2 regions of the Mycobacterium minnesotense genome follow, and region 2 is predicted to be linked to the other one. Evidence: riboswitches for the same ligand, from Rfam matches in the RefSeq annotation. Region 2 holds a riboswitch; the other holds the start of a gene.
The links. A riboswitch is a leader RNA that binds a small molecule or an ion and turns the genes downstream of it on or off. The one in region 2 is predicted to bind cobalamin.
Positions count from the first base shown of each region.

Region 1: linked by a shared signal. The riboswitch ahead of metE (5-methyltetrahydropteroyltriglutamate--homocysteine S-methyltransferase) and the one ahead of G6N09_RS04220 (VWA domain-containing protein) in region 2 are both predicted to bind cobalamin.

Region 1 is NZ_AP022589.1:2,927,268-2,936,235, reverse strand. Features, by position in the region: gene G6N09_RS13660 (CPBP family intramembrane glutamic endopeptidase) at 1-688, opposite strand, end outside; gene G6N09_RS13655 (gamma carbonic anhydrase family protein) at 767-1,285, opposite strand; gene G6N09_RS13650 (crotonase/enoyl-CoA hydratase family protein) at 1,291-2,079, opposite strand; gene G6N09_RS13645 (thiolase family protein) at 2,094-3,239, opposite strand; gene G6N09_RS13640 (SDR family oxidoreductase) at 3,343-4,002, shown strand; cobalamin riboswitch at 4,048-4,248, shown strand; gene metE (5-methyltetrahydropteroyltriglutamate--homocysteine S-methyltransferase) at 4,383-6,653, shown strand; gene G6N09_RS13630 (mycobacterial-type methylenetetrahydrofolate reductase) at 6,728-7,618, shown strand; gene G6N09_RS13625 (cation-translocating P-type ATPase) at 7,909-8,968, shown strand, end outside.
Region 2 is NZ_AP022589.1:850,993-859,960, reverse strand. Features, by position in the region: gene G6N09_RS04240 (glutamine synthetase III family protein) at 1-555, opposite strand, end outside; gene G6N09_RS04235 (cobalamin biosynthesis protein) at 719-1,648, opposite strand; gene G6N09_RS04230 (bifunctional hydrogenobyrinic acid a,c-diamide synthase/histidinol phosphate aminotransferase CobBC) at 1,645-3,999, opposite strand; gene cobO (cob(I)yrinic acid a,c-diamide adenosyltransferase) at 4,002-4,616, opposite strand; gene G6N09_RS04220 (VWA domain-containing protein) at 4,616-6,598, opposite strand; cobalamin riboswitch at 6,623-6,749, opposite strand; gene G6N09_RS04215 (dienelactone hydrolase family protein) at 6,794-7,591, shown strand; gene cbiE (precorrin-6y C5,15-methyltransferase (decarboxylating) subunit CbiE) at 7,594-8,799, shown strand; gene cobM (precorrin-4 C(11)-methyltransferase) at 8,785-8,968, opposite strand, start outside.

The DNA.
Region 1 (8,968 bases), 2.1 Mb from region 2:
CCATCATCAGCCCCCACACCATGTGGGTGATCACCGGCGCCAGGATGCCACCGGTGGCGCGGCGTTCGATGGCGCAGACGGTACCGAGCACCAGCGCAGCCAGTCCCACCATGAGGTTGCCTGCGGTCATCATCGCCGCGACGTAGAGCAGGGTGGAGAACACCATCGGGGAGCGGCGACCGAACGCGCTGAATAGGGCGCCGCGGAAGAACAACTCCTCGGCGATCGCGTTGACCAGCGCGATCACCACCACCAGCCGCCAGGACACCTCGGTGGTGTAGGTCAGGATCGCGACCACCTGATTGGCCAGCAGCGGAATGTCTTGAACCGCAAGCCCGCCGAGCAGGAAAACGGAACCGAGCACCAGACCCACGCCGGTACCGGTGAACACCGGCCGCTCGTTGCGCCCCCGGAACCTCAGCACGCCCAGGTGCAACGGTCCGGCCGCGACCGCACCCACCGTCCAGACTGCGGCCAATACCAGCGACAGCCAGTAGAACGCCGGGTCACCCGGCAGCTTGCTGTGCATCAGGCTGAGCACCGCGGCACCGATCACCACCACGATCCCGACCACGACCCGGCGGCGCTGCACCACTGCCCGTGGTTCGTGATAGGGCGGTGCGACTTTGGTGACGATTTTGGTGATCTCGCGCAGCAGGCCAGGACGGACTGGACTGATCTGGGTCATACGAGACGTCCCCTCAGCGGCGGGTTGAGCACGTCCCTTGAACGTAGCGGCCCAAGTGCCGCCGGTGGCGCAAATGGGCTAGTTCGCCCGATGTAGTTCCCTCAACAGCCCATAACCGACCGCGTTGTACCGGTTGTTGTCGACTTCGGCGTCGCTGAGTTCGCGCCGCACTTTGCCCGGCACCCCCGCCACCAGCGATCGGGGCGGCACCACCATGCCCTGCGGGATCACCGCGCCGGCGGCGACGAGCGACCCCTCGCCCACCACCGCACCGTTGAGCACGATCGCCCCCATCCCGATCAGACAGCCATCGCCGATGGTGCAGCCATGCAGCACGGCGTTATGCCCGACGCTGACGTGTTCGCCGACTCGGCAGGGAAAGTCCTTGTCGACGTGGATGGTGACCCCGTCTTGGATGTTGGACTCGGCACCGATCTCGATCGGTTCGACCTCGGCGCGCAGCGTCGCCGAATACCAAACGCTGGCCCCGGCGGCCAGGCTGACCTGGCCGATCAGGGTCGCGTTGGGTGCCACCCATGACTGGGCGTGCCGCTGCGGAACAAAGTCCCCGATCGAGATGATCAGTGGCTCAGGCACGCCGCTCAACGTGCCTTCCACACCGGCGCGCGCTTCTCGGCGAACGCCCGGGGTCCTTCCTTGGCATCCTCGGACCGAAGCAGGGTGGAGAACTCGCGTCCGGTCCTGGCCCAGCCCGCCACCTCGTCGGTGATGACGCCGTCGTCGACCCCGTAGGCGATCCGCTTGCTGGCCTGCACCGACAACGGTGCATTGCCGGTGATGCGTTCGGCCAGCTCCAGCGCTGCTTCGAGGGCTTTGCCGTCCTCGACCACCCGGTTGACCAATCCCCACTGGGCCGCGTCGGCCGCGGAGATCGGGTCCCCGGTGTAGAGCAGTTCGAGGGCAACCTTGCGGGGCAGCTGGTCGACGATGCGGAACACGCCGCCCGCCCCGGCGACCAGACCCCGCTTGACCTCGGGCAGCCCGAACTGGGCCCGCTGCTCGGCGATCACCAGGTCGCTGGCCAGCGCCAACTCGGTCCCGCCACCGAGTGCGGTGCCGTTGACCGCGGCGATGGTGGGCTTGTCGATGAAGTGCTGCACGTAACCGGCGAAGCCCCACTCCGGGTGTTCGGGGTGGAAGATGTTCTCCCGGTTGGCGATCGCCTTGAGGTCGGCTCCGGCGCTGAAGGACTTGTCGCCGGCGCCGGTGAGCACCACCGCGCGAACCTCGTCGTCGGCCTGCGCCTGTGCCAGTGCGTCACCGATGCCGGCGCTCACGGCGCCGTTGATGGCGTTGCGGGCGTCGGGCCGGTTGATCGTGATGAGCAGGACGTTTCCGCGCCGCTCTACCAGAACGGCCCCTTCACTCACAGCAGCTCCAGCACTCACAACAGCTCCAGAATGGTCGCGTTGGCCTGGCCGCCACCCTCACACATGGTCTGCAGTCCGTAACGAATTCCGTTGGCGCGCATGTGGTAAAGCATGGTGGTCATGATCCGGGCGCCGGATCCGCCGAGCGGGTGGCCCAGTGCGATGGCTCCACCGTTGGGGTTGAGCCTGGCGGGGTCAGCACCGATCTCGGCGAGCCACGCCATGGGCACCGGAGCAAAGGCCTCGTTGACCTCGAACACCCCGATGTCGTCGACACTGAGCCCCGAGCGCTTCAGCGCCTTCTGGGTGGCCGGGATGGGCCCGGACAGCATCATCACCGGGTCAGACCCGGCCAGTGACGCGGTGTGCACCCGCGCCAGCGGGGTCAGTCCCAGTTCCTTGGCTTTTTCCGCCGACATGAACAGCAACGCGGCCGAGCCATCCGAGATCTGGCTGGAGTTGCCGGCGTGGATCACGCCGTCCTCTTTGAAAGCCGGCTTGAGCTGGGCCATCTTCTCCAGGGTGGTGCCGCGGCGAATGCCCTCGTCTTCGCTGACGACATTGCCCTCGGAGTCGGTGATCGAGACGATCTCGTCCTTGAAGGCACCGGCGTCTTGGGCGTTGCCGGCCTTTTCGTGCGACGCCAGCGCGAACTCGTCGAGCGCGGTGCGGCTCAGGCCCCACTGGGTGGCCATCATCTCGGCGCCGATGCCCTGGTTCGGCGTCTGGCTGTAGCGCGCCTTGAAGGAGTCGCCGTACGGCCGGCCGCCGTTGGCCAGCGACGAACCCATCGGAGTGCGCGACATCGACTCGACGCCACCGGCGACGACGACGTCGTAGTGTCCGGCCACCACACCGGCCGCGGCGAAGTGCACCGACTGCTGGCTGGAACCGCACTGGCGGTCCACCGTCACCGCGGGGACGCTCTCGGGCCAGCCCGCGCTCAGCACGGCGGTACGGCCGATGTCGAGAGCCTGCTCACCGGCCTGCATCACACAGCCCCAGATCACGTCGTCGACCAGCGCCGGGTCCACACCGGCCCGGGTGACCAGACCGTTGAGCACCTGGGCAGACAGCTCGGCCGGGTGCACCCCGGACAGTCCGCCGTTGCGCTTGCCGACAGGCGCGCGCACCGCTTCGACGATGACGGCTTCAGCCATGGGTGCTCCTTAGTTTGTTCGCGGTTTGTTGCCTCGATTGTCAACCGGGCCACTCGGCGCTTGTCAGCGGGGGTCACTCCGGGCCTCACGTACCGTCGAATCCATGGCACGCATCGTGATCATCGGCGGCCACGGCAAAATCGCCCTGCTGCTCGCCCCGCTTCTGACTCAATCCCGCCACCAGGTCAGTTCGGTGTTCCGCAATCCCGACCACGCGCCGCAGGTGGCGGCCACCGGCGCGGTCCCTGTGGTGGCCGACATCGAGCAACTCGACACCGGCGGGTTGAGCCGCCTGCTGGCCGACCATGACGCGGTGGTGTTCTCCGCCGGTGCCGGTGGCGGCAATCCGGCCCGTACCTATGCCGTGGACCGTGATGCCGCGATGCGCACCGTCGACGCCGCCGCGCAGTCCGGCGTTCGACGGTTCGTGATGGTGTCCTACTTCGGAGCCGGCCCCGATCACGGTGTGCCCGAAGGCGATTCCTTTTATCCGTACGCGCAGGCCAAAGCCGCCGCCGACGCCCATCTGCGTGCCACCGACTTGGATTGGACGGTGCTGGGTCCGAGCCGGCTCACCGCGGAGCCGGCGACCGGCCGGATCGCCGTCGGCCCCGACACCGGCAAGGCGCAGGTTTCCCGCGGCAACGTCGCGTTAGCGATCGCGGCCTGCCTGGCTGACGACGCGACCATCGGCCGCACCATCGAATTCAATGACGGCCCCACCCCGATCCCGGAGGCACTCGCCGGCGGCCCGGCCGAGTAATCTCGATCACGCAACTGGTCTGCCGTTGCCGCAGTAGTCGCGGCCTCGGCATCGAGCGCAACACGGTGTGTGTGGAGCGCGAGAGGGAACCCGGTGAGAATCCGGGACTGTCCCGCAGCGGTATGCAGGAACGACCGCCGTCATAAGCACTGGTCATGGGTTCGCCCGACTGGGAAGCGACGGCCATTAGGAGCACCTCGGTGCGCGCCTGCGAGTCCGAATACCTGCCTGTTGTGCTGGGCGCGCCGCGCCCGGCGGATCAACGCCTCGCGGAATAGGCGTCTGGTTTTGAGGGTTGTGGTGCTTTATATAGGCACGGGACCGGATCAGCTGGACGACTGCTGGCGTTGACCCACCCTCGTCAATCGAAGGACCACATCGTGACCGCTCAACCCTTTACCGCCACCGTTCTCGGCACACCGCGCATCGGACCTCGCCGCGAACTCAAGCGAGCCACCGAGAGTTACTGGGCCGGCCGGATCGGCCAGGACGAACTGAAAAAGGTGGCCGCCGGCCTGCGCCGCGACACCTGGGCGCAACTGGCCGCCGCCGGACTGGACTCAGTGCCGGTGAACACCTTCTCCTACTACGACCAGATGCTCGACACCGCGGTGCTGCTGGGCGCTCTGCCCGCCCGCGTGGCCGGTGTCTCCGACGAGCTGGACCGCTACTTCGCCGCGGCCCGGGGCAATGCCGACATCGCCCCGCTGGAGATGACGAAGTGGTTCGACACCAACTACCACTACATCGTTCCCGAGATCGGTCCCGACACCACGTTCGCCCTGAACCCGGCCAAGGTGCTCTCCGAGCTCACCGAAGCCAAGGAACAAGGCGTCAACGCGCGGCCGGTAATCATCGGACCGGTCACCTTCCTGCTGCTGAGCAAGGCCGTTGACGGCGCCGCGGCGCCCATCGAGCGGCTCGACGAGCTGACCGACGTCTACGCCGAACTGCTGGGCCAGCTGGCGCAGGCCGGCGCGCAGTGGGTCCAGATCGACGAACCGGTGCTGGTCACCGACATCTCCGCCGACGCCCCCGCGCTGGCCGAGCAGGTCTACAACCGTCTGGGCGCACTGACCAAGCGGCCGGCGATCTTCGTGGCCACGTACTTCGGTGACCCCGGCGAAGGATTGGCGGCGCTGGCTCGTACCCCGGTCGAGGCCATCGGCGTTGACCTGGTCTACGGCCCCGACACCAAGATCGCGTCGGTGCCGGAGTTGGCCTCCAAGACCTTGGTCGCCGGTGTGGTCGACGGCCGCAACATCTGGCGTACCGACCTGCAGGCCGCACTGGCCAAGCTGGCGAGCCTGCTGGGTTCAGCCGAGGCGGTGGCTGTTTCTACGTCGTGCTCGACACTGCACGTGCCCTACTCGCTGGAGCCCGAGACCGGTCTGGACGACGCACTGCGCAGCTGGCTGGCGTTCGGCGCCGAGAAGGTGGCCGAAGTCGCCACCCTGGCACGCGCCCTGCGTGACGGGCGGGACGCCGTGGCGCAGGAGATCGCCGCGTCCAACGCCGCGGTGGCCTCCCGCGAGTCCGACCCGCGCCTGAACAACGCTGAGCTGCGCGCGCAGATCGCCGAGATCCGGTCGGCCGGCGTCCAGCGCGGTTCGGCGCAGGCCCGCCGCGCCGCCCAGGACGAGCGGCTACACCTGCCGCCACTACCGACCACCACCATCGGCTCGTTCCCGCAGACCGTGGAGATCCGCAAGGCCCGCGCCGCGCTGGTGGCCGGGGAGATCGACGACGCCGAGTACACCAACCGGATGAAGTCCGAAGTCGCCGCCGTCATCAAGCTGCAGGAAGACCTCGGCCTCGACGTGCTGGTGCACGGCGAGCCCGAGCGCAACGACATGGTGCAGTACTTCGCCGAGCAGCTGGAGGGCTTCTTCGCCACCAGCAACGGCTGGGTGCAGTCCTACGGCAGCCGCTGCGTGCGTCCGCCGGTGCTGTTCGGTGACGTCACGCGGCCCAACCCCATGACCGTCGACTGGGCCACCTACGCCCAGTCGCTGACCGACAAGCCGGTCAAGGGCATGCTCACCGGGCCGGTCACCATCCTGGCCTGGTCGTTCGTCCGTGACGACCAGCCGCTTGCCGACACCGCCTATCAGGTGGCGCTGGCGATTCGCGAAGAGACCGTGGACCTGGAGGCGGCCGGTATCGCGGTGATCCAGGTCGACGAGCCGGCTCTGCGCGAGCTGCTGCCGGTGCGCGACGCCGACAAGGCGGCGTACCTGGATTGGGCGGTGGGTTCGTTCCGGATGTCGACCTCGGGGGTGTCCGACGCGACGCAGATTCACACCCACCTGTGCTACTCGGAGTTCGGCGAGGTGATCGGCGCGATCGCTGATCTGGATGCCGATGTCACCTCGATCGAGGCGGCCCGTTCGCACATGGAGGTGCTCGACGACCTCAACGCGATCGGCTTCTCCAACGGAGTCGGCCCGGGTGTCTACGACATCCACTCGCCGCGGGTGCCCAGCACCGAGGAGATGGCGGCGTCGCTGCGTGAGGCACTGGGTGCCGTTCCGGCGCAGCGCCTCTGGGTCAACCCGGACTGCGGCCTGAAGACCCGTAAGCCCGACGAGGTGAACGCGTCGTTGGCCAACCTGGTTGCCGCCGCCAAGGACGCCCGCACCGGCCTGTGACCGTCTGACATGTTGCGCCCCAGAGCTTTTCTGGGGCGCAACATGTCCGTTCCGATGAGATACGGAGTTCCCTGGTGCCGCTGAACACCATTGCACTGGAATTAGTGCCGACCAACACCGATCGCGGGCCTGAGCACGCTCGCGAAGAGGCCTTCAAGGTCCTGCGACTGTCCGAGCAGGCGGGTATCGCCGGCCGGATCAGCCACGTGATGATTCCCGGGTTGATCGCCGAAGACGACGATCGGCCGGTCGAGATGGTCCCCAAACTCGACGTCGCCGATTTCTGGTCGGTGATCCGTCCCGAACTGCCCGGCGTACGCGGACTGTGCACGCAGGTGACCGCATTCCTCGACGAGGCGGACCTGCGGACGCGACTCGCGGGCCTGCGCCAGGCCGGATTCGACGGAATAATCTTCGTCGGTGTCCCCCGCACGCTGAACGACGGCGAGGGCAGCGGAGTCGCACCCACCGACGCCTTGTCCAAATTCGACGATCTCGTGGACAACCGGGGAGTCATCCTCATCCCGACCCGCGACGCCGAGCAGGGGCGCTTTGCCTTCAAATGCGACCGGGGTGCCACGTTCGGGATGACGCAGCTGCTCTATTCGGATGCCATCGTGGGATTCCTCCGCGACTTCGCCCACGTCAGTGACCACCGGCCCGAAGTTCTGTTGTCGTTCGGCTTCGTGCCGAAGATGGAGTCCAAGGTGGGACTGATCGATTGGCTCATCCAGGACCCGGGGAACGAGGCGGTCGCCGCCGAGCAGGACTTCGTGCGGAAATTGGCCGCAGGCGAACCCGATGCCAAACGTCGTCAGCTACTCGATCTGTACAAGCGGGTCATCGATGGTGTGGCCGAGCTGGGCTTCCCGTTGAGCCTGCACTTCGAGGCTCCCTACGGCATTGCGAAGCCGGCATTCGACACCTTCGCCGAGATGCTCGCCTACTGGTCGCCGCGCTCCTGAAACCGCCTCGAAACCGTCTGCAACGCAGAGCATTCACCGGCATTTCAAGTCGGGTCTCGGCGGCGTTCAGCCGCCCGCCGCTTACCGGCCCTACGGTCGGTGGCGAAGGGGAGTAGTTCCTACCCGCCACACCGGTGGCGGATGTGAATGGTCGTCAATACGGCGGGTCGCCTCGCCCGGTCATTCAGCGGACCCAGGACTTTCGCGAGCGAGACCTTCGGACGATTCACCATGTCGACCGAAGGTTCCGCGCGCTCTCTCAGGCTTCGGTCGCCCAGCGAAGGAGACCGATGCCCCCCTCGATACCCGCCCTGATCGACGACGCCGAAACGGGCTATGACGTGGTTGCCGACCCACCAGCGGAGGCTGAGCGCCCACGGCGCCACCTTCGTCCGGCCCCCGAACCCGGCGATGGCCTGATAGCGGTCAGTAGTGCCGCAATGGCCGGCATCAACGCCGTCGGCCTGGGGCTCGCCGTTGCCAGTCGCGTTCTGCGGTTTCGCCGGTTGCCCTCCAGCCTCCAGGGCGCGGTCATCACCTTGGACCACCAGCCGCAACTACGCCGCCTGCTGGAGGAACGTATCGGCAAGCGGGCCACCGCCACCGCGTTGGGGATGGCGACCACCGCCGTCAACGCACTCGCTGCGGCGCCGTCGATGCTGGCGGTAGACCTGGCGATCAACACCATCAGGGCTGCCGAAGCGCGCGCGGACACCCGGGCCTGGGCGCGGCGCGAGCCGGAGCTGGCCCGCCCGCCCGCCCGGCCGGCCCAGCGCACAGCGGAATCACCGGAGAGCCCGGTCGACCAACACCTACAACGCGGAACCTGGATTCAGGCGGTGGGCGCCGCCGTCGTCGCCGCGACCAGTCGCGACCCCGAGCTGGCCGGCAATGCCGCATTGGTCGCGGTGCCCAAGGCAGCCCGAGCCACTCACGAATCGTTTGCGGCCACGCTGGGCCGCGGGCTGGCCAACCGGGACGAGGCATTACAGATCGACCCTGACAGCCTGCGCCGACTCGACCGCGTCGACGTGGTGATCTTCGATCCGCGGGTGCTGCGGACCGAATCATTGCGCCTGGAGCGCCTTCGCGGCGCCGACGAGAAGGATCTGACCGCCTGGGAGGGCGCCCGGGCGATGCTCGCGGAAGGCGAACTGCGGCCAGGTTGGCATCCCGTCACCGGCCGCCCCGGCACCGAGGCACTGTTTGCTCCGGCGCCGCATCCGCTGGCGGCGGCGACACTCGCGCAGACACAGCGCGCCCAGGTGCAGACGGTGACCGCGGACGACTCCATCGGCCTGGGAGTACTGCGGCCCGCGTTCGACGAAATCGCTCCCATGACAGGCGATT
Region 2 (8,968 bases):
GTCCAGAGCCTCACCGGTCATCGACACGAACACCGTGGGGATGCACAGGGTGTTGCCGTTGGGGTTCTCCAGGATGTAGGCGGGGCTGGTCACGTCCCACCCGGTGTAGCCGCGGGCCTCGAACGTCGATCGCAGACCTCCGGACGGGAAGCTCGATGCGTCAGGCTCGCCCTGGGTCAGGGTCTTGCCGGCGAACTCAGCCAGCGCCTGGCCGTCCGAAACCGGCTCGAGGAAGCTGTCGTGCTTTTCTGCGGTCAGCCCGGTCATCGGGTAGAAGACGTGCGCGTAGTGGGTCGCGCCCTTCTCCATCGCCCAGTCCTTCATCACAGCGGCAACCGCATCGGCCACCGTCGGATCCAGCTTGGCGCCCTTTTCGATGGTCGCTACCACCGATTTGTAGGTCGCCTTAGGAAGCCGTGACCGCATCTCCGCCTTGGTGAATACGTTGGCGCCGAAGATCTCACCCGGGTCCTTTGCAGGGTCAAAGCTGAAAGCGGGGGGCACATGGGCCTCGACTTGCGCAATCGCCTGCAAGCGGGTGGCGTTTCCACTCAATGGACTTCCTTCCGTTTCACTGGGCGTGAGTTGCTTCACCTTAGGAAGGTTTGATGGCGGAGCTGTTACGGCAATGTCACGGGCGCAATTCGCGGATTGGCACAATCGTCAATTCATTGACGGTTCTCCGCAGACCTGGTCGCTGCGGGGGCAACAACTCCTTTTACCGCGCGATCCCGCCGGCCAGACACCAGGTCACCGCAGCCAGCAGGGCGCCGACGCCCACCCGCCGGGCCAGTCGCGTGCTCCGCGGAATATCCGACGGCACGGGCGCGCGCCCGCCGCCTATCCGCGCCCGGTCTTCGCGCCGATTCCCGTAGTAGGTGTTGACCCCACCGAGCTGCAGGCCCAGCGCACCGGCAAACGAGGCCTCGACCACTCCGGCATTGGGACTGGGATGACGGCGTGCGTCGCGGTGCCACGCTCGCAGCGCGCCGCCGGGATCGGGACCCAGCACAGCCGCCAGGACGCCGCTGAGTCGGGACGCCGGCAATCCGAGCAGGTCATCCAGGCGGGCAGCCGCCCAGCCGAACCGGTCGTAGCGGGCGTTGCGGTGGCCGATCATGGCGTCCAGCGTGTTGGCGGTGCGGTGGGCGACCAAGCCGGGCACTCCGGCGATCGCTCCCCACACCAACGACGCCACCACCGCATCGGAGGTGTTCTCCGCCACGGATTCGACGACCGCCCGGGCGATCTCGTCGGGTTCCAGCGCGGTCGTGTCACGACCGACCAGATTGCGTACCCGGGTCCGGGCGGAATCCAGGTCGCCGGCGGCCAGGAAGGCCTGTACCGCATCGGCTTCGCGTTCGAGCGATCGGCCGCCGAGCACCGCCCAGGTTACGGCGGCGGTCAGCGCCGTGCGGGCCCAGGGCCTTCGGGCCGCATATTCGGCCGCATACGCCGCACCGGCGGCGCCACCGACCAGGACCAGCACGTGGGCCACCCCGGTTGCCCGATCGTCGCGATAGATCCGCCGCTCCAACGCCGACGCGCAGGTCCCGAATCCGGCCACCGGGTGCAGCCGCCGGGGATCGCCCCAGGCGCGGTCGGCGGCGTAGCCCAGGGCCAGGCCGAGTGCCCGAGGTGCGATCACCGCCGGGTCCGGTCGAGTGCGGCCAGCAGCTGATCGGTCAGGTCCGGGGGTCGTACCGCGATCCGTACCCAACTGTCGTCCAGTCCCGGGAAGGTGTCCGCGCGGCGCACGGCAATACCGTTCTCACGCAACGCCGTATGCACTCCGCGGCCGACCTGGGCCAGCACGAAGGGAGCCGGGCCCGCGACCAACCGCACCTCGCGTGCGGCAAGCCCCTCACCTAGGTGCGCTCGCCAGGTGGCCAACTGCCTTGCCCGGCGATCACTTTCGTGCGCTGCCCGCTCATCCGAGCAGACCCGCATGGCGGCCAGCGCCGAGGCGGACACCGACCAGGGGATCTGCAGTCGCGCCGCTTCGGCGAGCAGCGCGGGATCACCGAGCAGGTATCCCGCGCGAACGCCGGGGATCGACCAGTGCTTGGTCAGGCTGCGGCTGATCAGCAGGCCCGAAATTGACTCCCCAGAAAGGGTTTCCGGTTCGCCGGGGATCGCGTCGAGAAATGCCTCATCGATCAGCACCACCCGGCCTGGGCGCAGTAGCCGGCGCAGCGTCTGTGCCGGGTGCAGCACCCCGGTCGGATTGGTCGGATTGCCCACGATCACCAGGTCGGCATCGGCGGGCACCGCGTCGGGGTGCAGCGCGAAGCCGTCATCGGCCCGGCACAGCACCGTGGTGACGGTGTGGCCGGCGGCGGTCAGTGCGGCATGGGGGCCGGTGTACTGCGGATGCACCACCACGGGGTGACGCCAGGGGCGCATGCGGGCCATCAGGTCGAAGGCCTCGGACGCTCCCGCGGTGGGCAGCACCTGTGCGGCGGTGACACCATGCCGGGCGGCCAACGCGGCGTGGGCTGCCGATGCCTGCGGGTACGCCACGGCATCGTCGAGTGACGCGTGCAGGGCGTGCTCGAGCCAGTCCGGGCGCGGCCCGGCGTAGACGTTGACCGCGAAATCGAGCAGCCCAGAGGCCGCCTCGATATCGCCGTGATGGTGCAGATCGGGGCCGCTGAAGCCGTGCACCGCCTCGGTGAAACGTTGCGCCAGCGCGGGATACCCGGCCCAATGCGTGTGCAGGTAGGAGGCATGCAGGCTCGCCGAGGCGTAGCCGTCCGGCCCGCCGGGAAGCTCCCAGGCCGCGTCGACGGGACGATCGAAAGTGACCCGAGTCCGGTGGAATTCGTGGCCGGTGACTTGATCGCCGGCTCGCGTCAGCAGGGTGTCGGCCCCCGCGGTGGCCTCCCGGTAGCCCAGCGTCAGGCGCGGGGTCATCGCCGCGCAGCCCGGCAGGGCCCCGACCCCGTCGTCGTCACCCACTCGCCGGCACAGGTACGCCAGTCCGCCGCACTCGGCGACGGTCGGCACTCCCGCCGCGATCGCGGCCCGCAGTGCACCCAACAATGCGGTGTTGGCGCCCAGGTGCTCGGCGTAGACCTCGGGGAACCCGCCGCCCAGGTAGATGCCGGCGGTTCCGGCCGGCAGCGCAGTGTCGGTGAGTGGATCGAAGCTCACCACTTCGCAACCCGCGGCGCGCAGCAGCTCGAATGTCTCGGTGTAGCCGAACGTGAACGCTCGCCCCGCGGCGACAGCCACCACCGGCCGGCGCGGCGACGCGGCGGTGATGTGGGCGGCAGGGTCCCAGGCGCTGCCGGACAACCCCGGAGCCTGGCGTGCCAGTTCCAGCAGCGTGTCCAGCTCCACGCACTGCTCCATCAGCTCGGCCAGCCGGGCGATCATGGCGGCCGACTCGTCACGCTCGGCCGCCGGCACCAGGCCCAGATGCCGTGACGGCGTGTGGACTCCTGTGTCGCGGGGCAACACCCCGAGCACCGGAATGCCACTGGGGCGCAACGCGGCAACCACTTCGTCGGCGTGTCGGGAGCTGCCGGCCTTGTTCAGTACCACCCCGGCGACGTGTACCGAAGGATCGAAACCGGCCAGGCCGGCCACCACCGCCGCATGCGTCCGCGAAGCGTGCGAGACGTCGACGACCAACACCACCGGCGTGGTCGTCAGCGCCGCGACATGGGCGGTGGAGGCCTCGCCTTCGGTACCCAGGCGTCCGTCGAAAAGCCCCATCACGCCTTCGATCACGGCGATATCCGCCCCTGCCGCGCCGTGCAGCAGCAAGGGCACGATGCGTTGCGGCCCCACCAGGTAGGGATCCAGGTTGCGGGCCGGCCGGCCGGTGGCCAGCGCGTGATAGCCGGGGTCGATGTAGTCCGGGCCGACCTTGTGGCCGCTGACCTGCATGCCGCGGGCGGACAGCGCCGCCATCAGCCCGACTGCCACCGTGGTCTTGCCGTGCCCGGATGCCGGCGCAGCGATCACCACCCGGGGCAGCGGAACGGCCACGCTCACCATTCGATGCCGCGCTGGCCCTTCTGGCCGGCGTCCATCGGATGTTTGATGTTGCCCATTTCGGTGACCAGGTCGGCGATCTCGATCAGCCTCGGGTCGGCACGCCTGCCGGTGATGACGACGTGCTGGTGGCCCGGCCGGTTGGCCAACGTCTCCACGACGTCGTCGACGTCCACCCATCCCCAGCCCATCGGATAGGTGAACTCGTCCAGGATGTAGAGGTCATGGGTCTGTGCCGCCAGGCGTTCCTTGATCTGGGCCCAGCCCTCGGCGGCGTCGCCGGCGTGATCCTCGACGCCGCCGGCCTTGCGGCTCCATGACCAGCCCGATCCCATCTTGTGCCACTGGACCGGGCCGCCCTCGCCGGTCTCGGTGTGCAGTGCGCCTAGCCGCTCGAGCACGCTCTGTTCGCCAACGCGCCATTTCGCCGACTTCACGAACTGGAAGACGCCGATGTCGAAGCCCTGATTCCAGCCGCGCAGCGCCAACCCGAATGCCGCCGTGGACTTCCCCTTGCCGTCGCCGGTGTGCACCATCAGCAGCGGACGGTTTCGGCGTTGGCGGGTGGTCAGGTTGTCGTCAGGCACCGTCAACGGTTGTCCCTGCGGCATCAGGCGGCTCCTCGTCCGGTGGCGTCGCGGACGACGCCGGTCAGTGCCTCGGCGCTCACCTGGGGCAGGGCGACGTATTCGGCGCCCAGTCGCTCGGCCAGCGTGCGGGCCAGCCCGAGCCGCATCCGGCCGCTCTCGCAGTCCACTACGACCGACGAAAAGCCTTGTCGGGCAATGCTGTCGGCGGCAGTCAGGGATCGTGATACTGGGTCGGTACCGGAGGTGGCGCGGCCGTCTGTCAGGACCACGAGCAGTGGACGGCAGGCCGGGTCGCGCAGGCGCTCCCGGCGAATGAGCTCGGTGGCCTCCACCAGCCCCTCAGCCAGAGGGGTACGGCCACCGGCGGGCAACTCATCGAGCCGAGCGGCGGCCACCTCCACCGAACCGGTCGCGGGCAACACCAACTCCGCCCGGGTATCCCGGAATGTCACCACCGCCACCCGGTCCCGGCGCCGGTAGGCGTCCAGCAGCAGCGACACGATCGCGGTCTTGACATGGCGCATCCGCTCCGCGGCCGCCATCGACCCGGAGGTGTCGACCACGAACAGCACCAGGTTGGCCTCCCGGCCCTCGCGAACCGCGCGCCGCAGATCGGCCGCCGCCAGAATCATCGGCCCCTGCTCTCGGCCCCGGGCACCCTGATGCGGTGCGGCGGCCCGCAGCGTCTCGAACAGATGTAGGCCGCCGGTGGTGGCGGCCGCGGTGGCACCCACCCGGCGCCCCGAACTGGTGCGCGCCCTGCTGCGTCGGCCGCTGCGTCCCTCGCCCACGCCGTCGACCGAGAACAGTCTTGCCCGGTAAGGGGAGTCGGCGCCCACTGTCGAGGTGGATCCGGGTGTCGACTGGGGTGTTCCGGTCTGATCCGAGCGGGGCGCGGCGTGCCCGTCATCGGGCGGACCGTCCGGTTGTGGACCGTCCGGCTCGGGGTCGGGCTCGGGATCGGGCCCACGGTCCGGCGGGAGCAGCTCGTCGAGCTCGGACTCGTCCAGCCCCGGGGCATCGAAAGGCTTGCGCCTGCGCCGATGCGGCAGGGCCAGCCGGGCCGCCACCCGGAGATCTTCGAGCGTCACCGCGTCGCGTCCCTGCCACGCCGCATGCGCGACGGCGGTGCGGGCGCAGACGATGTCGCCGCGCAGGCCGTCGACGTCCAGCGCGGAGCAGATCTCACCGATCTTCACCAGCACTGTGTCCGTGAGCGCCACCTGCGGCAGTAGCTGTTGGGCCTGACGGATTCGGGACCGCACCCGGTCTTCGGCTGCAGCGTAGGTGGCGGCGAAACCGGCCGGATCGGCGTCGAAGGCCAGTCGCCGGCGCACCGCCTCGGCCCGCAGCGCCGGATCACGTGGCGCGGCGACTTCGACGGTCAGCCCGAATCGATCGAGCAGTTGGGGACGCAGCTCGCCTTCCTCGGGGTTCATGGTCCCGACGATCACGAAACGTGCCGCATGGGTCACCGAAATCGAGTCGCGCTCCACGGTGAGGCGTCCCATCGCGGCGGCGTCCAGCAGCAGGTCCACCAGGTGATCTGCCAGCAGGTTGACCTCGTCGACGTAGAGGATGCCGCGGTTGGCCCGGGCCAACAGTCCGGGCTCGAACTCCACGGTGCCACCGCCGAGCGCCCGCCCCAGGTGGATGGAACCCACCACCCGGTCCTCGGTGGCACCCACCGGCAGCTCGACCAGGCGAACAGGGCGGGTCTCGACGGGGGTGTCGGACGCGAACGGGCCGTCGGGGGAGAGCGGGTTCGGCTCAGTGGGATCCGAAGAGAACCGGTCGCCGGCCACCACGTCGATCGGCGGCAGCACCTGGGCCAGGGCCCGGACCAGCGTCGATTTGGCGGTGCCCTTCTCGCCGCGGATCAGCACGCCGCCGATACCGGGGGAGATCGTGCTCAAGATAAGCGCCAGCGCCATGTCGTCGAGGCCGCCCGGATCGTCCGGGTCGCCGCCGAGGACGGCAGGAAAGGGGTACAGCTGTTGCATGGAGGCTCCGCTCGTGTGGCCAACATCTGTTGGCGACGCGAAGCCGGTATTCGGACTGACCGGGGCGCATCGGAATGCGCCGCGGAACACCGTAGCGGGCCTGTGTCGGAGTCACACCGACTTCCCTGGCACTTCGCGCCGATACCCTAACACCCGGGGCCGCAGACCCCGACCGAGAGAAAGGGCACAGGACCAGTGAGTGCACCCGAAGCAGACTTGACCGGATGGGTCGCCGAGCCGTTCACCGGCGGTGAGTTCACCCACGACGTATATCGCAAGGGCCAGGGCCCCGGCGTTGTGCTGATCCCCGAGATCCCGGGCGCGCACCCCGGCGTGCTGGCATTGGGAAATCACTTGGTGGACAACGGTTTCACCGTGGCGATTCCCTCGCTGTTCGGCCAACCCGGCAAGGCGATCACACCCGGCTACGCATTGACGACGATCGCCCGTGCCTGCGTGACGCGCGAGTTCGCCGCGTTCGCCACCGACAAGCAGCGGCCGGTCACCCAGTTTCTGCGGGCGCTGGCGCGTGACCTCAACGCCAAGACCCCCGGAAAGGGAGTCGGGGTGATCGGCGAGTGCTTCACCGGAGGCTTCGCCCTGGCCGCGGCCGTCGACGACGCCGTGCTGGCCCCCGTGCTCAGCCAGCCTTCCGTGCCGATCCCGCTCACGCCGAAGCAGCGCCGCGACCCCGGCCTCTCGGAGGTGGAGCTGGGCGTCGTCGCCGACCGGGCCGCCAGCGACGGCCTGTGCGCGCTGGGTCTGCGATTCAGTGAGGACAAGATGGCCCCCGGGGACCGCTTCGCGACGCTCAAGGCCCGGCTCGGGGACGCCTTCGAGGTGATCGAGATCGACTCGTCGCCGGGCAACCCGCACGGTCTGTCGCGGATGGCGCACTCGGTACTCACCGACCAGGTTCGCGAAGTCGACGGCCACCCGGCCTACGAGGCGCGCAAACGAGTAGTGCAGTTCCTGACCGAGCGCCTGACATAGCGGTGCCTGCCGCCGAATCCATCGCCGTCGTCGGCATCGGCGCCGACGGCTGGGCCGGTCTGCCCGAACCGGCCCGCGAGATCGTGCTGGCGGCCGAGGTCGTGCTGGGGGCGCCCCGCCAACTGGCGCTGCTGCCGCACGCCGACGGCCAACGACGGATCCGCTGGCCGGCCCCGCTGCACGCCGGTCTGCCTGCGCTGTTCGACGACCTGGCGGGTCTGCGGATCGTGGCGCTGGCATCGGGTGATCCACTGCTCAGTGGGATCGGCACCACGCTGATCGGGCTGTTCGGTACCGAGAGGGTGACGGTGGTGCCGGCGGTCTCGTCCGTGGCGCTGGCCCGTGCTCGGCTGGGCTGGCCCGCGGAGGCCGCCGCGGTGATCAGCGTCGTCGGTCGTGACGTGCGCGCCGTGCTGCGCGAGCTGGCGCCCCAGCGGCGGGTGCTGGTGCTGTCCTCAGACGAAAACACCCCGCACCAGTTGGCTGCTCTGCTGGCCGACCGCGGCTATGGAGCAAGCCGCATGATGGTCCTGGGCGACCTCGGGGGCGTGGATGAATTCAGGCTGGATGCCACCGCGGCGACATTCGCCGGCCCCGTCCCGCGGCTCAACATCGTCGCCCTGGAACTGTCGGGCCCGCTGACCGCCGGCTGGGTGGCCGGCCTGCCCGACGATGCCTACGCCCACGACGGCCAGCTCACCAAACGTGACCAGCGGGCCGCCGCCCTGGCCCGGCTCGCGCCGGCGCCCGGACAGTGGTTGTGGGACGTCGGCGCGGGTGCCGGCTCGGTGGGCATCGAATGGATGCGTGCGCACCCGACCTGCCGCGCCATCGCCGTCGAGGCCGATGAGACACGGGCCGAAAGAATCGCGGTGAACGCCGGCAATCTCGGGGTGCCCGCGCTGCAGGTGGTCTGTGACGCGGCCCCGCAGGCGTTGGCTGATCTGCCCGCGCCCGATGCCGTGTTCATCGGCGGCGGGTTGAGCCGGCCCGGGGTGCTGGATGCGGCCCTGGCGGCCCTGGTGCCGGGCGGCCGATTGGTGGCCCACGGCGTCACGCTGGAAGCCGAGACGCTGCTGCTGGCCGCCTACCGCGAGCACGGCGGCGAGCTGACCCGCATCCAGGTCGAACAGGCCGCGCCGTTGGGATCCTTCACCGGCTGGACACCCGGTCGTGCGATCACCCAGTGGGCTTTAGCCCTGCCCTGAGCGATCCCGCGCCGGGTCGTAGAGATGGCTCTCGCCGCCGCACGGATCCGGCAGATCCGCGACGGCCCGGCCGACCAGGATGACCGCTGCCGACCGAAGACCCGCAGCTTCGACCGTGTCGGCAATCTCGGTGATCGTGCCGCGTAACACCAGTTCCTCGGGCTGCGAT